DNA from 2 places in the Bacillus sp. z50 genome. Region 1 is predicted to be linked to the other one. Evidence: a T-box and tRNA genes for the amino acid it is inferred to sense, from the RefSeq annotation. Region 1 holds a T-box; the other holds one or more tRNA genes.

The links. The T-box of region 1 lies ahead of ileS (isoleucine--tRNA ligase). A T-box ahead of a tRNA ligase gene usually reads a tRNA of that ligase, here a tRNA-Ile.
Region 2: it has a tRNA-Ile gene. The T-box ahead of ileS (isoleucine--tRNA ligase) is inferred to sense a tRNA for this amino acid. The anticodon was not compared.

What each region holds. Positions count from the first base shown of each region.
Region 1 covers NZ_JBZFQL010000002.1:476,827-484,073, forward strand. Annotated here, with positions in the region: gene AC4G3N_RS08140 (RluA family pseudouridine synthase) at 83-997, opposite strand; gene lspA (signal peptidase II) at 990-1,463, opposite strand; gene ileS (isoleucine--tRNA ligase) at 1,742-4,516, opposite strand; T-box leader at 4,574-4,808, opposite strand; gene AC4G3N_RS08155 (DivIVA domain-containing protein) at 4,868-5,380, opposite strand; gene AC4G3N_RS08160 (YlmH family RNA-binding protein) at 5,467-6,240, opposite strand; gene AC4G3N_RS08165 (YggT family protein) at 6,300-6,560, opposite strand; gene AC4G3N_RS08170 (cell division protein SepF) at 6,568-7,011, opposite strand; gene AC4G3N_RS08175 (YggS family pyridoxal phosphate-dependent enzyme) at 7,028-7,247, opposite strand, start outside.
Region 2 covers NZ_JBZFQL010000006.1:253,314-260,560, reverse strand. Annotated here, with positions in the region: partial or broken rRNA gene AC4G3N_RS16810 (23S ribosomal RNA) at 1-25, shown strand, start outside; rRNA gene rrf (5S ribosomal RNA) at 158-274, shown strand; tRNA gene AC4G3N_RS16800 (tRNA-Val) at 283-358, shown strand; tRNA gene AC4G3N_RS16795 (tRNA-Thr) at 456-531, shown strand; tRNA gene AC4G3N_RS16790 (tRNA-Lys) at 539-614, shown strand; tRNA gene AC4G3N_RS16785 (tRNA-Leu) at 625-706, shown strand; tRNA gene AC4G3N_RS16780 (tRNA-Gly) at 714-788, shown strand; tRNA gene AC4G3N_RS16775 (tRNA-Leu) at 803-888, shown strand; tRNA gene AC4G3N_RS16770 (tRNA-Arg) at 908-984, shown strand; tRNA gene AC4G3N_RS16765 (tRNA-Pro) at 993-1,069, shown strand; tRNA gene AC4G3N_RS16760 (tRNA-Ala) at 1,082-1,157, shown strand; tRNA gene AC4G3N_RS16755 (tRNA-Met) at 1,186-1,262, shown strand; tRNA gene AC4G3N_RS16750 (tRNA-Ile) at 1,267-1,343, shown strand; tRNA gene AC4G3N_RS16745 (tRNA-Ser) at 1,352-1,444, shown strand; tRNA gene AC4G3N_RS16740 (tRNA-Met) at 1,492-1,565, shown strand; tRNA gene AC4G3N_RS16735 (tRNA-Asp) at 1,571-1,647, shown strand; tRNA gene AC4G3N_RS16730 (tRNA-Phe) at 1,713-1,788, shown strand; tRNA gene AC4G3N_RS16725 (tRNA-His) at 1,812-1,887, shown strand; tRNA gene AC4G3N_RS16720 (tRNA-Gly) at 1,894-1,967, shown strand; tRNA gene AC4G3N_RS16715 (tRNA-Ile) at 1,979-2,052, shown strand; tRNA gene AC4G3N_RS16710 (tRNA-Asn) at 2,064-2,138, shown strand; tRNA gene AC4G3N_RS16705 (tRNA-Ser) at 2,144-2,234, shown strand; tRNA gene AC4G3N_RS16700 (tRNA-Glu) at 2,238-2,309, shown strand; gene glgB (1,4-alpha-glucan branching protein GlgB) at 3,466-5,445, shown strand; gene AC4G3N_RS16690 (glucose-1-phosphate adenylyltransferase) at 5,387-6,541, shown strand; gene AC4G3N_RS16685 (GlgC family sugar phosphate nucleotidyltransferase) at 6,564-7,247, shown strand, end outside.

The DNA of each region.
Region 1 (7,247 bases):
ACGTACCTTTTCAGCCTCACGGGACTGTATTTAAAGGACCCTATTCAGTTGTATCTATATTACTTTAGGATTGTTATCCTTGTCAACAGTCAATTCTTAAAGTTTCCAAATAATCGACAAAATATGCTGGTAATGGAGCTTCAAATTCCAAATATTCCTCTGTTCTAGGATGGACAAATCCCAGAACTGCTGCATGTAAAGCCTGTCCATTTAAATCAGGAGTTTTTCTTGGTCCATACTTAGGGTCACCAGCAAGAGGATAACCAATATATTTCATATGGACACGAATTTGATGAGTGCGTCCTGTTTCAAGCTGACATTCAATAAAAGTAAAGTCTTTAAATCTTTCCAGTACATGAAAATGTGTAACTGCATGCCTAGAATTATCGTCTGTTACTGTCATGCTTTGACGATCTCGTTTATCACGGCCTATCGGCGCATCTACCGTTCCTGCATCATGTGGAATGATACCGTGGACAAGTGCCTTATACTTCCGGGTAACTGTTTTTTCAGTTAATTGCTTTACAAGTCTCTCATGCGCATAATCATTTTTAGCGACCATGAGCAATCCTGAAGTATCCTTATCGATACGATGGACGATACCTGGACGCATCACACCATTGATCCCTGATAAATCCTTGCAATGGTACATTAAAGCATTTACAAGTGTACCTGATCCATGTCCTGCTGCCGGATGTACAACCATGCCTTTTGGTTTATTGACAACAATGACATCCGCATCCTCATAATAAATATCAAGAGGAATGTTCTCAGCTACAACATCAAGTTCCTCTGGCTCTGATGGTGTGATTTCAATAGAGTCACCAGGCTGACATTTATAATTTGCCTTTATCTGTTTGTCATTCACCAGAATATTCCCTTCTTTTATCCACTGCTGGACTTGAGAACGTGACCATTCTTCATTTAAAACGGAAAGGACTTTATCAAGCCTTTCACCTTTTTGTTCTTCTGTTACTATCAGTCTTTGACTATCCATTCTTTAGCTCCTTAGCTCTTTTTTCCTCCATAAACATAGCAATAACCAATAATCCAACTCCTATACAAAGAGCAGAATCTGCCACATTAAAGACAGGAAAACTGTATGAGAATATATACGTATGCACAAAATCAACCACTTCATTGCGGAAAATCCGATCAATAAAATTACCAATCGCTCCCCCAAGAATAAGTCCAAGGGATATCCCCGTCAACTTATCGGTACTGAATTTTCTTATGTAAAAGACAATTCCAATAATAACCACGGTTGTTACGATGTAAAAAAACCACATTTGTCCCTGAAGAATTCCCCATGCCGCCCCTCGGTTTCTGTGCGAGGTGATGTATAGAAAGTTTTCAATGATTGGTATACTCTCCCCTAAGGTCATATACTTAACGACCAACCATTTTGTAAATTGGTCAATCATGATAATGAGCAACGCAATCAAATAATACATATATAACATAAGCTTGCCCCCTGCCTGCTTAAAATGTACACACTGCTTAACAAATTGTAGCATATCTATCTAACAAATGTTTTAGAACTTTAACAAAAATACAGGCCCTTTCGAATAAATGAAAGGGCCTATAGAAGGAATAGCATCCTAGTATTTTGGACAGGTTGGTCTATCACCTCTACTGCCCACACATAAAACTTATCTAACACTTCAAATGAGAGTATGCCTCACTTTTCGCTGATTGCTTAAGCACTCAGGAAATCGGTTCTCTATCATTTTAAATAACCTTATCCGAGTTCTGGATATTCGTTATCTACCACTGTAGAGCAGCGTTCACATAAAGTTGGGTGTTTCTCAATTGTACCAACCTCTTCACTAATATTCCAGCAACGTTCACAAGTTTCTCCATTTGCTTTTGTGACTAAAATTGCCGCATGCTCTAACTTAATAGCTTCTTCCGGTGCATCGTAAATGTATCCGGCAACTTCCACTGAAGAAACGATAAATAATTGTTCAAGGCTTTCTTCAATGCTTTCAAGCAAATCTTTTGTTTCTTCACTTACATACAATGCTACTTTCGCATTTAATGATTTACCAATTACTTTTGAATTTCTTGCTTCTTCAAGCGCTTTAAGGACATCATCACGTAAATTCATGAACAAATCCCATTTCGCTTTAACAGCTGTACTATTTGGATAATTTTCAACCGACGGCATATCTGTTAATTGTACGCTCTCTGCATCAGCATCATCGATAAAAGTCCAAACTTCATCAGCTGTATGCGGCAGAATAGGAGCAATCAATTTAACTAGCTTCATAACGCATTCATGCAGTACAGTTTGAATTGCACGGCGGCCATCACTGTTTTCCGCATCGCAGTATAGAATATCCTTTGCATAATCCAGATAGAAGGAACTTAAATCCTGTGTACAGAAATTATTGATACCATTATAGATATCAGCAAATTCATAATTGTCATAGGATTGTTTTACCTGATCAACCAAATCATTTAACTTAATGAGCATATATTGGTCCACTTCACGAAGATTTTCGTAAGAAACAGCATCATGCTCTGCGTTAAATCCGCTCAGGTTTCCAAGCAGGAATCTGAATGTGTTACGAATTTTACGATATACTTCGGATACTTGTTTCAGAATATTATCAGAAACACGTACATCAGCCTGGTAATCGACACTCGCAACCCAAAGACGCAGAATATCTGCACCCATTTGATTAATAACTTTTAATGGGTCAATTGTGTTTCCTAGGGATTTACTCATTTTACGGCCTTCTCCATCAAGTGTAAATCCGTGGCTTAATACTTCCTTGTAAGGAGCTTTACCAGTAACAGCAACTGACGTGATCAAAGAGGAATTAAACCATCCACGATATTGGTCTGAACCCTCGAGGTAAAGGTCAGCTGGTCTTCTCAAATCTTCTCTTGCTTCAAGAACTGATTGATGGGAGGAGCCAGAGTCAAACCATACGTCCATAATATCTGTTTCTTTCGTAAATAAGCCATTAGGGCTGCCTTCATGTGTAAAGCCTTCTGGGAGAAGATCTTTTGCGTCTTTCTCAAACCAAACAGTGGAACCGTATTGTCGGAATAAATCGGATACATGCTTAATCGTTTCATCCGTAATGATTGCTTCACCATTTTCTGCATAAAACACCGGAATCGGTACGCCCCATGCACGCTGACGGGAAATACACCAGTCTCCACGATCACGAATCATGTTAAATAATCTCGTTTCACCCCATGCAGGTACCCATTTAGTTTCTTTGATCTGCTGCAATAGGTCTTCACGGATATCATCAACTGAAGCAAACCATTGGTCAGTTGCACGGAAAATTGTTGGCTTTTTCGTTCTCCAATCATGCGGATAAGAGTGTGTAATGAAATCAAGTTTTAACAGAGCACCGACTTCCTCGAGTTTATCCGTGATTTCTTTGTTTGCTTTATCATAGAATAATCCTTCAAATCCAGGAGCATCAGAAGTCATATGGCCTTTTCCATCCACTGGGCAGAGTACTCCAAGATTATATTTCTGACCTACGATAAAGTCATCTTCACCATGTCCTGGCGCAGTATGAACACAACCTGTACCTGCATCAGTGGTTACATGCTCTCCTAAAATAACAAGTGAGTCACGGTCATACAATGGATGTTTAGTGACTACATATTCCAGTTCAGCACCTTTAACAGTCTTCTCAACTTCAGCATTCTCCCATCCAAGTGTTTCTTTAACGGAAGGCAATAATGTTTCAGCCACAATATATTTTGTACCATCCACATTCACAAGTACATAATCAAGGCGTGGGTGAACAGCAATTCCAAGGTTAGCTGGAATGGTCCAAGGTGTCGTTGTCCAAATAATGAACTTCGCTCCCTCTTCCACTACTCCTTTGCCGTCCTTCACATCAAATGCAACAAAGATAGATGCTGATTTCTTGTCGTGGTATTCGATTTCCGCTTCAGCTAGTGCAGATTCACTGGAAGGAGACCAATAAACCGGTTTTAATCCTTTATAGATATAGCCTTTTTTCGCCATATCACCGAAAACTTTGATTTGCTCAGCTTCATATTCAGGTTTCAGTGTGATGTATGGATTTTCCCAGTCTCCTCTTACACCTAAACGTTTAAATTGAGTGCGCTGCTGATCAATTTGTGTATAAGCATATTCCTCACAAAGTTTACGGAATTCAGCGATTGTCATTTCCTTACGATTTACTTTTTTGTTTTTAGTTAGAGCTGTTTCAATTGGTAAACCATGAGTATCCCAACCTGGTACATATGGCGCATTATAACCATTCATTGATTTAAAGCGAACAATAAAATCCTTTAAGATTTTATTCATTGCATGCCCGATATGAATGTTTCCATTCGCATAAGGAGGTCCGTCATGCAGCACAAATTTAGGAAGGTCCTTTGTACGCTCCTGTACTAATTTGTAAATATTTTTTTCTTCCCAACCTGCTTGAACTTCCGGTTCTCTTTTTGGTAAATTCCCACGCATTGGAAATTCTGTTTTAGGCATCAATAATGTGTCTTTAAATTCCATTCCATTCACTCCTTAAACTTCCTCATAAATAAATACAAAAAAGCCTTTTCATCCCGGTAAAGGGACGAAAAGGCTATATTTCCGCGGTACCACCCTTTTAGAATATTGCCTGACAATATTCCTCTTGGTATTCGTAACGTGAATGACTCGCCGCTATTTACTGCCAGCCAAGCTGGGTTCAAAAGCAGACTCAGGGATGATCTTCCATCCAGATTCTTTTACCGGACTCCCACCTTCCCCGGCTCGCTACAAAAAGTATGATCTGATGTACTGTTCCCGTCTTCGTTTTAACATTTTTTGAATAGATTTGTTAAAATATTATATTCAATAACTTACGATAAAGTCAAGACCTTACATTTCTTCTTCATTCAGGTCGATATCAAATTCAGTGGCATCCACGTCATATTTAAGAAGTTTATCCCAATCTTCACTGTTTAATAAATCAAGCTGGGCTTCAACAAGCATTTTAAAACGCATTCTGAATACTTTAGATTGCTTTTTAAGGTCTTCAATTTCAATAGCAATTTTTCTTGCTTTAGATAATGCCTCATTGACAATTCGGTCAGCATTTTTTTCTGCTTCCTTCATAATCAATTTAGCCTCTTTTTGAGAATTTCGTTTGACATCTTCTCCGGCTTCCTGAGCAATGACGATTGATTTATTCAACGTTTCCTCAATGTTGGAGAAATGCTCAAGGCGTTGTTCCAACTCTTCCACTTTAGCTTCAAGATCTTTCTTATCTCGAAGGACCAACTCGTAATCTTTAATTATTTGGTCAAGAAACTCATTTACTTCATCTTCATCGTAACCGCGGAATCCTCTGCCGAATTCCTTGTTATGTATGTCTAGCGGTGATAATGGCATAGACTGCACCTCCGAATACTGATTCTTCTCTTAATTATTATACTATGCTTTCGACAGTAATGGTGATATTCCTTCTAAATTCCTGATTATTTTTGTATACCACACTTTATTTTCCATTTATCTTTCTTTGTTTTTCCTTCAATGGAAAATATCTTCATTCTTCCTATCCCACGAGTGGATAACACATCACTTTCTCTGATTTCATATGATGGATTATCGACTTGTTTCCAGTTTACCTTAACACGCCCCTGCTGTACGAGTGTTTGGCTCTTTTGCCTCGAAATATTGGCGATAGCCGACAATATCGTATCAATTCTCATGGAGGAAACTGTCACTTGGCATTCCTTCCATTGTTCCGTAACAGTCATAGCCTGATCAGCAGGTATTTCCTGAAACTTTACACCCGCATTGCCCATTTTAGATATATTCATCTCCAGATAGGATGCTACATCTTTTGCAACAACGAATTGTACTCGCTCGCCTTCAATCCATATATCACCAAATTTTTCTCTCTTTAAGCCAACAGACATTAACGTGCCAAGAATCTGCCTATGTTTCAGTGTCGTAAATTTTGCAGAATAAAATAATTCATAAATGGTCAGTTCGTAATCCTCGATTTGCGGTTCATAATAGTCCGGATAGAGGAGCGCTCTTTGCCGCTCGGCCGCTTCGCTTCCTCCAAAAAAGGAAACATGTACATCTCCATTTGTACCAATTAGCATCCTTACAATCTCTGATTCTCTGGGGTCAAGAAAATCTGTCAGTTTAGGGGCATATTGCTCCTGCACTTGATCAATCCATCCAAGCACCTGATCGATAAATTCTCTTTCTTCCTGACGAAAATGCTGATAAATATCCATTTACATCCTCCAGCTAAAATATAAAAGCTCCCTGTTTTGAAAGGGAGCTAACATTCTTCTTAAAAAATGCCTGCCAACGCGGAGATTCCTACTCGTGCCATATTTAACACAAGAATCGCTATAATTGGAGAAATATCAATCATGCCGAGCGAAGGTACAATTCTCCTGAATGGTTCCAAAAACGGCTCACATATGCGTGCTAAAAACATTCCAATTCCTGTATCCCTTGCATTTGGAAACCACGACATTAATATGTAAATAATTAAGGCCCAGGAATATATATCTACTGCTTTATAAAGTATATAAAAAAATATATCCATTATTTACTTACCACCTTATATCCTCCAGTTCATCTTCTTGAGCATATCCAGAGATGGAACCTGAAACATCAACATTATCAGGGGTACATAAGAATATATTTGACCCGATACGCTGAATATCCCCACCGATTGCATAGACTGTCCCACTTAAAAAGTCAACAATTCTTCTAGCCTGGTCTGGTGAAATCCTTTGTAAATTCACAACAACCCCACGGCGATTTTTTAAATGGTCGGCAATCTCCTGAGCATCTGCATACGCTCTTGGTTCCAGCAATACTAACTTAGAAGATTTCTGTATGCTTTGAAGACTCACTATATTTTGTTGTTTTTGCTGCTGATCATGTTTATTCACTTTTGCCGGAACTTTTTCTTCTTCAACATATTGTTCCTCATACTCATATTCTTCATCCTCGAGTGCAAAGAACGTTTTCATTTTTGATACGATTGACATCATTTACACCTCTCTTTTATTCATTCCCTACCAAGGCAGTTCCGATTCTAACCATGGTTGCACCCTCTTCAATGGCGATTTCATAGTCATTAGACATGCCCATTGAGAGTTCTGTGCATGGGGCATTGGGCAACTTCATATTTTGTATCACTACTTGCAATTCTTTGAGTTTACGGAAACAAGTACGTATTTCTTCTTCATCATCTGTGAAAGGAGCCATCGTCATAAGTCCCATT
Region 2 (7,247 bases), on a different contig from region 1:
ACTAATCGTTCGAGGACTTAACCAAATGAATCAAGCATACTTGCCAAACTTACATTATCCAGTTTTGAGAGAATGAAAAAAAGATAAAAATTCTTTAAAATTTCTCTTGAAAAATGTCAGAAATACGATATAATAATAAATGTCGCTGACAAAATCGTCTGGTGACGATGGCGAAGAGGCCACACCCGTTCCCATTCCGAACACGGAAGTTAAGCTCTTCAGCGCCGATGGTAGTTGGGACGCGAGTCCCTGTGAGAGTAGGACGTCGCTAGGCAATAAAACGGAGGATTAGCTCAGCTGGGAGAGCATCTGCCTTACAAGCAGAGGGTCGGCGGTTCGATCCCGTCATCCTCCACCATTATAAAATTAAAAATTACCAAAAAATACTTGGTGAAATTATAAAAAACATAAGTTATAATAATTAAGCGTCTTAGAAAAGCGTTTAAATCTATTAAGCCGGTGTAGCTCAATTGGTAGAGCAACTGACTTGTAATCAGTAGGTTGGGGGTTCAAGTCCTCTTGCCGGCACCATCAGTACGAGCCATTAGCTCAGTCGGTAGAGCATCTGACTTTTAATCAGAGGGTCGAAGGTTCGAGTCCTTCATGGCTCACCATTTACAAAATGCGGGTGTGGCGGAATTGGCAGACGCACCAGACTTAGGATCTGGCGCCTTACGGCGTGGGGGTTCAAGTCCCTTCACCCGCACTTATATGCGGAAGTAGTTCAGTGGTAGAACACCACCTTGCCAAGGTGGGGGTCGCGGGTTCGAATCCCGTCTTCCGCTCCAATGCCAAGTTATATGCCGGGGTGGCGGAATTGGCAGACGCACAGGACTTAAAATCCTGCGGTAGGTGACTACCGTGCCGGTTCGAGACCGGCCCTCGGCACTAGTTTTTTGCAAAAAATGCGCCCGTAGCTCAATTGGATAGAGCGTTTGACTACGGATCAAAAGGTTAGGGGTTCGACTCCTCTCGGGCGCGCCATCTTTTTGCGGGAAGTAGCTCAGCTTGGTAGAGCACTTGGTTTGGGACCAAGGGGTCGCAGGTTCGAATCCTGTCTTCCCGACCATCTAAAACTTATGGGGCCTTAGCTCAGCTGGGAGAGCGCCTGCTTTGCACGCAGGAGGTCAGCGGTTCGATCCCGCTAGGCTCCACCATTATAAACTTTAATAGGATTCAATATTTGGCGGTGTAGCTCAGCTGGCTAGAGCGTACGGTTCATACCCGTAAGGTCGGGGGTTCGATCCCCTCCGCCGCTACCAAATAGGACCTTTAGCTCAGCTGGTTAGAGCAGACGGCTCATAACCGTCCGGTCGTAGGTTCGAGTCCTACAAGGTCCACCACTATATATGGAGGAATACCCAAGTCTGGCTGAAGGGACCGGTCTTGAAAACCGGGAGGCGGGTTAAACCGCGCGGGGGTTCGAATCCCTCTTCCTCCGCCATATATACCTTAAATACCTTGTAGTATATGGAAACAAATTATTATTGTCGCGGGGTGGAGCAGTCTGGTAGCTCGTCGGGCTCATAACCCGAAGGTCGCAGGTTCAAATCCTGTCCCCGCAATAAATGGTCCGGTAGTTCAGTTGGTTAGAATGCCTGCCTGTCACGCAGGAGGTCGCGGGTTCGAGTCCCGTCCGGACCGCCATTTATAAAATGTTAGCTCATCAGTAAGACATTGAGCAGCATCAGAGAAATACAAAGATACAAAACGGCTCAGTAGCTCAGTCGGTAGAGCAAAGGACTGAAAATCCTTGTGTCGGCGGTTCGATTCCGTCCTGAGCCACCATAACTTTAAAAAGACAATGCACGGCGGTTGTGGCGAAGTGGTTAACGCATCGGATTGTGGTTCCGACATTCGTGGGTTCGATTCCCATCAGCCGCCCCATAGAGTGCGGGTGTAGTTTAGTGGTAAAACCTCAGCCTTCCAAGCTGATGATGAGGGTTCGATTCCCTTCACCCGCTCCAAATTTTACTTCGGGCCTATAGCTCAGCTGGTTAGAGCGCACGCCTGATAAGCGTGAGGTCGATGGTTCGAGTCCATTTAGGCCCATATACCATTATTCCGTAGTAGCTCAGTGGTAGAGCACTCGGCTGTTAACCGAGCGGTCGTAGGTTCGAATCCTACCTGCGGAGCCATATTTGGGGAAGTACTCAAGAGGCTGAAGAGGCGCCCCTGCTAAGGGTGTAGGTCGGGTAACCGGCGCGAGGGTTCAAATCCCTCCTTCTCCGCCATTTGGCCCCTTGGTCAAGCGGTTAAGACACCGCCCTTTCACGGCGGTAACACGGGTTCGAATCCCGTAGGGGTCATAAAAACCATGTACATGATGTACATGGTTTTTTTATATATTATTTTAATAAATGAAATCTTAATAATTAAAACATAACTGCCAAAAGAGCTCAGTCCGTCAATACATTGTCTCCTAAACGCCTTATAAGAAGGCAAAGGTAAAATTCTAATAACGGTTAAAGTCTAAAATAGAACGAGAATAAAGCCGAACTGATCATCAAGTACTTTTAAGAGGAATACCAAGTAAAATTTTATGATTTCTTTAGTAAGGATTATATCAACCAAATTGAAAATCTACTTCTACCTGTAATATGAATAGATGTGTGAGTCAATTCTTGAATTGTTTCCCCATTTGGGAATTGGGAAAATATTGCTATAAGCCCTTCTCATTTTGCCCTATACTAATTTTACTGTTCGAACCTCCACTCCACCTAAATTAAGTATTAAATTCTGCTATTAAATATGCCTCACGATAAACCTTCATATGATCCATATATCAACATAAATAAGCAATTGAAGCTCGCATAGACATCTTCTTATAGTTTTCTGAGAGGGTATCATTTATTTAAGTCTTGCTTTAATCAGTAGATCCGTGAGACAATGGAAAGTAATTGTAAAGGTTTGTATTTAAAAAATTTCACGGATAATGTTCTCTTATAGAGAATATACTAATTCTTAAATCCTCAATCGATTATAAAGAAGCCCTCAGAAGAATTAACTCAACACAATCATCCTTTCCTCGATTGTATTTCCTAAAGTTCTATGTTGAAAGATATATTATATGCCAAAGTATCTAAGTTCCCTTTTTGGTCTTGAATTATGAGAATATTTTGTTTACTATAGATAAATACTATAATAAACAAATAGTTTAATATTTTCTTACACAACTTTATTAAGTAAACATTTTAATTAATTAACTCGTTTTTGAGTGGTAGACCACTTCATTGATATTTTTCTCAATATAATGAAATATTTAACATAAAAATAATAGTATTTAAGTTTCTATATACTATATTTTGGATATATTATACTGATACCTGTTAATTTATCTTACTAATTCCAAAAAGTAGTGAAAAAAAGCTTTTTAGAGCTAAATTAACAATTTTTGCATTTGATTTAGTTACAGAATAAGTAGTTTAATTAGTATATTGAGAAAATTCGAGAAAGGGTGATAATATGCCTAATGCTATCCCAACAGACTATCAGGTCCATTTGTTTCATGAAGGCTCTCTTTATGATGCATATAAACTGTTCGGTTCCCATTTGATAAAGGTAAATGATGATATACATACAAGGTTTACAGTATATGCACCAAACGCCCGTCAGATACGCTTGGTGGGTTCTTTTAATAATTGGAATGGTAACGGTTATGAATTAAAAAGAGTTTCTGAACAGGGTATTTGGACGCTTCTGGTAGATAAAAACCTGGACGGACATATATACAAATATGAAATTGAAGCAGCATCTGGAGCCATAGCTCTAAAGAGTGATCCGTATGCCTTCTATTCAGAAATAAGGCCTCATACGGCATCTGTCGTATATCCTATAGATGATTCATATAAATGGAATGATGCGTCTTGGCTTAAGAAAAAAACAAAGAAACAACAAGATGAGAACCCCATGTTTATTTATGAAATTCATGCAGGAACATGGAGAAAACATATCCAGGAAGGCCAAGTGTCTATACCGAGCGATGAATGCAAGATTGAGGAATTTTATACATACCGTGACCTGGCTGATGAACTCATCCCCTATGTAGTTGAACAGGGCTTTACACATATTGAGCTAATGCCACTAACTGAACATCCGTTCGACGGATCATGGGGCTATCAGAGTACAGGTTATTATTCACCAACAAGCCGATATGGCAGGCCTGAAGACTTGAAATATTTTATCGATCAATGTCATCAGCATAACATAGGTGTATTGCTTGATTGGGTACCTGGTCACTATTGTAAAGATGCTCATGGTTTATTTATGTTTGATGGATCACCTGTTTATGAATACTCTGATCTCAAACACAGAGAGAATCCAGTATGGGGAACAGCAAATTTTGACTTGGGCAAACCAGAAGTTCATAGTTTTTTAATATCCAACGCAAGATATTGGATGAAGTATTTTCACATAGATGGATTTAGAGTGGATGCTGTCGCAAATATCATTTATTGGCCCAATACATATAGTGGTGACGTTAATCCACATGCTATAGATTTTTTACAGAAACTTAACCAAGTTGTAAAAGAATCCGATCCTACAGTTCTTATGATGGCTGAAGACTCAACTGATTGGCCTAACGTAACTAAGCCAGCTAGTGAGGGAGGTTTAGGATTTACATATAAGTGGAATATGGGTTGGATGAACGATATTTTAGAGTACATGGAATCAGATCCGTGTTCTCGAAAGGATCTTCATAATAAAGTAACATTCTCCTTAATGTATGCTTATACGGAACGGTTTATTTTACCTTTGTCACATGATGAAGTGGTCCACGGTAAAAAATCTCTTCTTGATAAAATGCCAGGAAGCTACGAAGAAAAATTTTCTCAGTTGAAATTACTCATGGGATTTATGACAACCCACCCGGGGAAAAAATTATTATTTATGGGTGGAGAGCTGGGGATGTTCTCAGAATGGAAGGATAAAGAACAGGTTGATTGGCATCTACTAAATTATGATTCTCATCAAACATTAAATCATTTCTTTGCAGACTTACTAAAGTTTTACAAACGGTCAAAGCCGTTATATGAGTTAGATGATTATCCTGAAGGATTTGAGTGGATTGATGTTCATAACACCGATCAGTCCATATTCTCATTTATTCGTCGTGATCGAGAAGGAAATCCATTGATAGTACTGTGTAATTTCAAAAATATATCTTATGAAGAATATAAAGTTGGAGTACCTGATAAACAGGAGTACAAAGAGGTCATAAATAGTGATGCTGTCCAATATGGTGGAAGCGATCATGTTAATAAAAAGAAAATCATCGCAGAAGAAGGTTCTTTTCATGGGAGACCATATCACGTAAAGATTAAGGTACCTCCATTTGGAATTACTGTACTGCGTCCCATTAAAAAACGGAAGGAGTTAAATAAAAATGGCAAAGAAAAAAATAGTCGCAATGCTACTGGCAGGAGGACAAGGAACAAGGCTTGAGGCTTTGACAGCTGATGTTGCAAAACCGGCAGTCCCATTTGGCGGTAAATATAGAATTATAGATTTTACATTAAGTAACTGTACGAACTCTGGAATAGATACGGTAGGGGTATTAACGCAATACCAGCCGTTATTGCTTAATTCCTATCTTTCTAACGGAAGTGCCTGGGATCTCGATTTAAAAGATGGCGGAGTAACTGTATTACCTCCGTATTCTGCTTCAAAGGAAATGAGATGGTATACGGGTACAGCAAGTGCGGTTTACCAAAACTTAAACTATATCGATCAATATGATCCGGATTATGTGATTGTTCTCTCAGGAGATCACATTTACAAAATGGATTATGATAAAATGTTGAGCTTCCATGAGGAAAGAGGAGCAGATGCGACTATCTCTGTTATTCCTGTTCCTTGGGATGAAGCAAGCAGATTTGGAATCATGAACACCAGAGAAGATTATTCTGTAATGGAATTTGAAGAGAAACCGAAAAATCCGAAAAATAATTTAGCCTCTATGGGTATCTATATATTTAATCGTAAAGTTCTAAAAGACTATTTGATAAAAGATGCTAAAAATGAAGATTCAACAAGGGATTTTGGTAAGGATATCATACCTTTATTATTAAATGATGATAAAAAGGTATATGCTTATCCATTTGAAGGATATTGGAAAGATGTTGGTACACTGAAAAGTTATTGGGAAGCTAATATGGATTTACTGGATGAAGAGTGTGAATTAAATCTTTATGACTATTCATGGCGCATTTATTCAGTTAATCCGAACAGACCACCACAATATCTATCTAACAAAGCAGAGGTTAAAGAATCACTGATTAACGAAGGATGTATAGTTGAAGGTAAGGTGGAAAAATCAGTCGTTTTCTATGGAGCACAGATTGGCAAAGACGCACATGTTAAAGATTCTGTAATCATGTCAGATGCCGTTATCGGAAAGAATGTCTATATTGAAAAGGCTATTATTCCTCCAGGTGCTGTTATACCGGATAACCAGGTGATCAGACCTATTGATGATGAAGATGTTATATTGGTTAATCCTGAACTGTTAACAGAAGAAAATGTTATAAAATTATCTTGATATAGTGAAAGGCGTTGAAAATATGAGTAAATCACTATTAGGTATTATAGATGCCACGAATAGTTTTGAATCACTGGATATTTTAACAAAAAGTCGGAATGTTGCAGCATTACCAATAGCTGGTCGTTTCCGTTTAATAGATTTTATTCTTTCAAGCATGGTTAATTCGGGAATATCTAATGTAGCTGTTTATCCACAAGCACATTTCAGATCGTTAATGGACCATTTGGGAACAGGTAAGAACTGGGATTTGAATAGAAAAAGAGATGGACTATTCTTCCTCCCGGTGCCTCATACAGAAGATGTATCTGGTGAGGTTCATGCGTTTGATCACTTTGCTTATCATATGACCTATCTTGAAAGAAGTAAACAGGAGTATGTGATTGTTGCTAACAGTCAAACCGTTTGCAATATCGATTTTAATGCTGTTCTTAAATATCATATACAAAACAAATGTGATATTACGGAAATCAAAAAAGATAAAGAATCACTTGAAATGTTCATCCTTAAAAAAGAACTGCTTGTTAAATTAATTGACGAGCGGAAACAAACTGGGTACAAATGTTTAAAGGATGTTGTGGAAGATCATTATTCCGACTTCGCTATCTGTGTTTATCAGTATGAAGGTTATCTGGCGAATATCAATTCTATTAATGCCTATTTTCAATCAAGTATAGATCTTCTTAAAGAAGAAAATTGGAGTCAG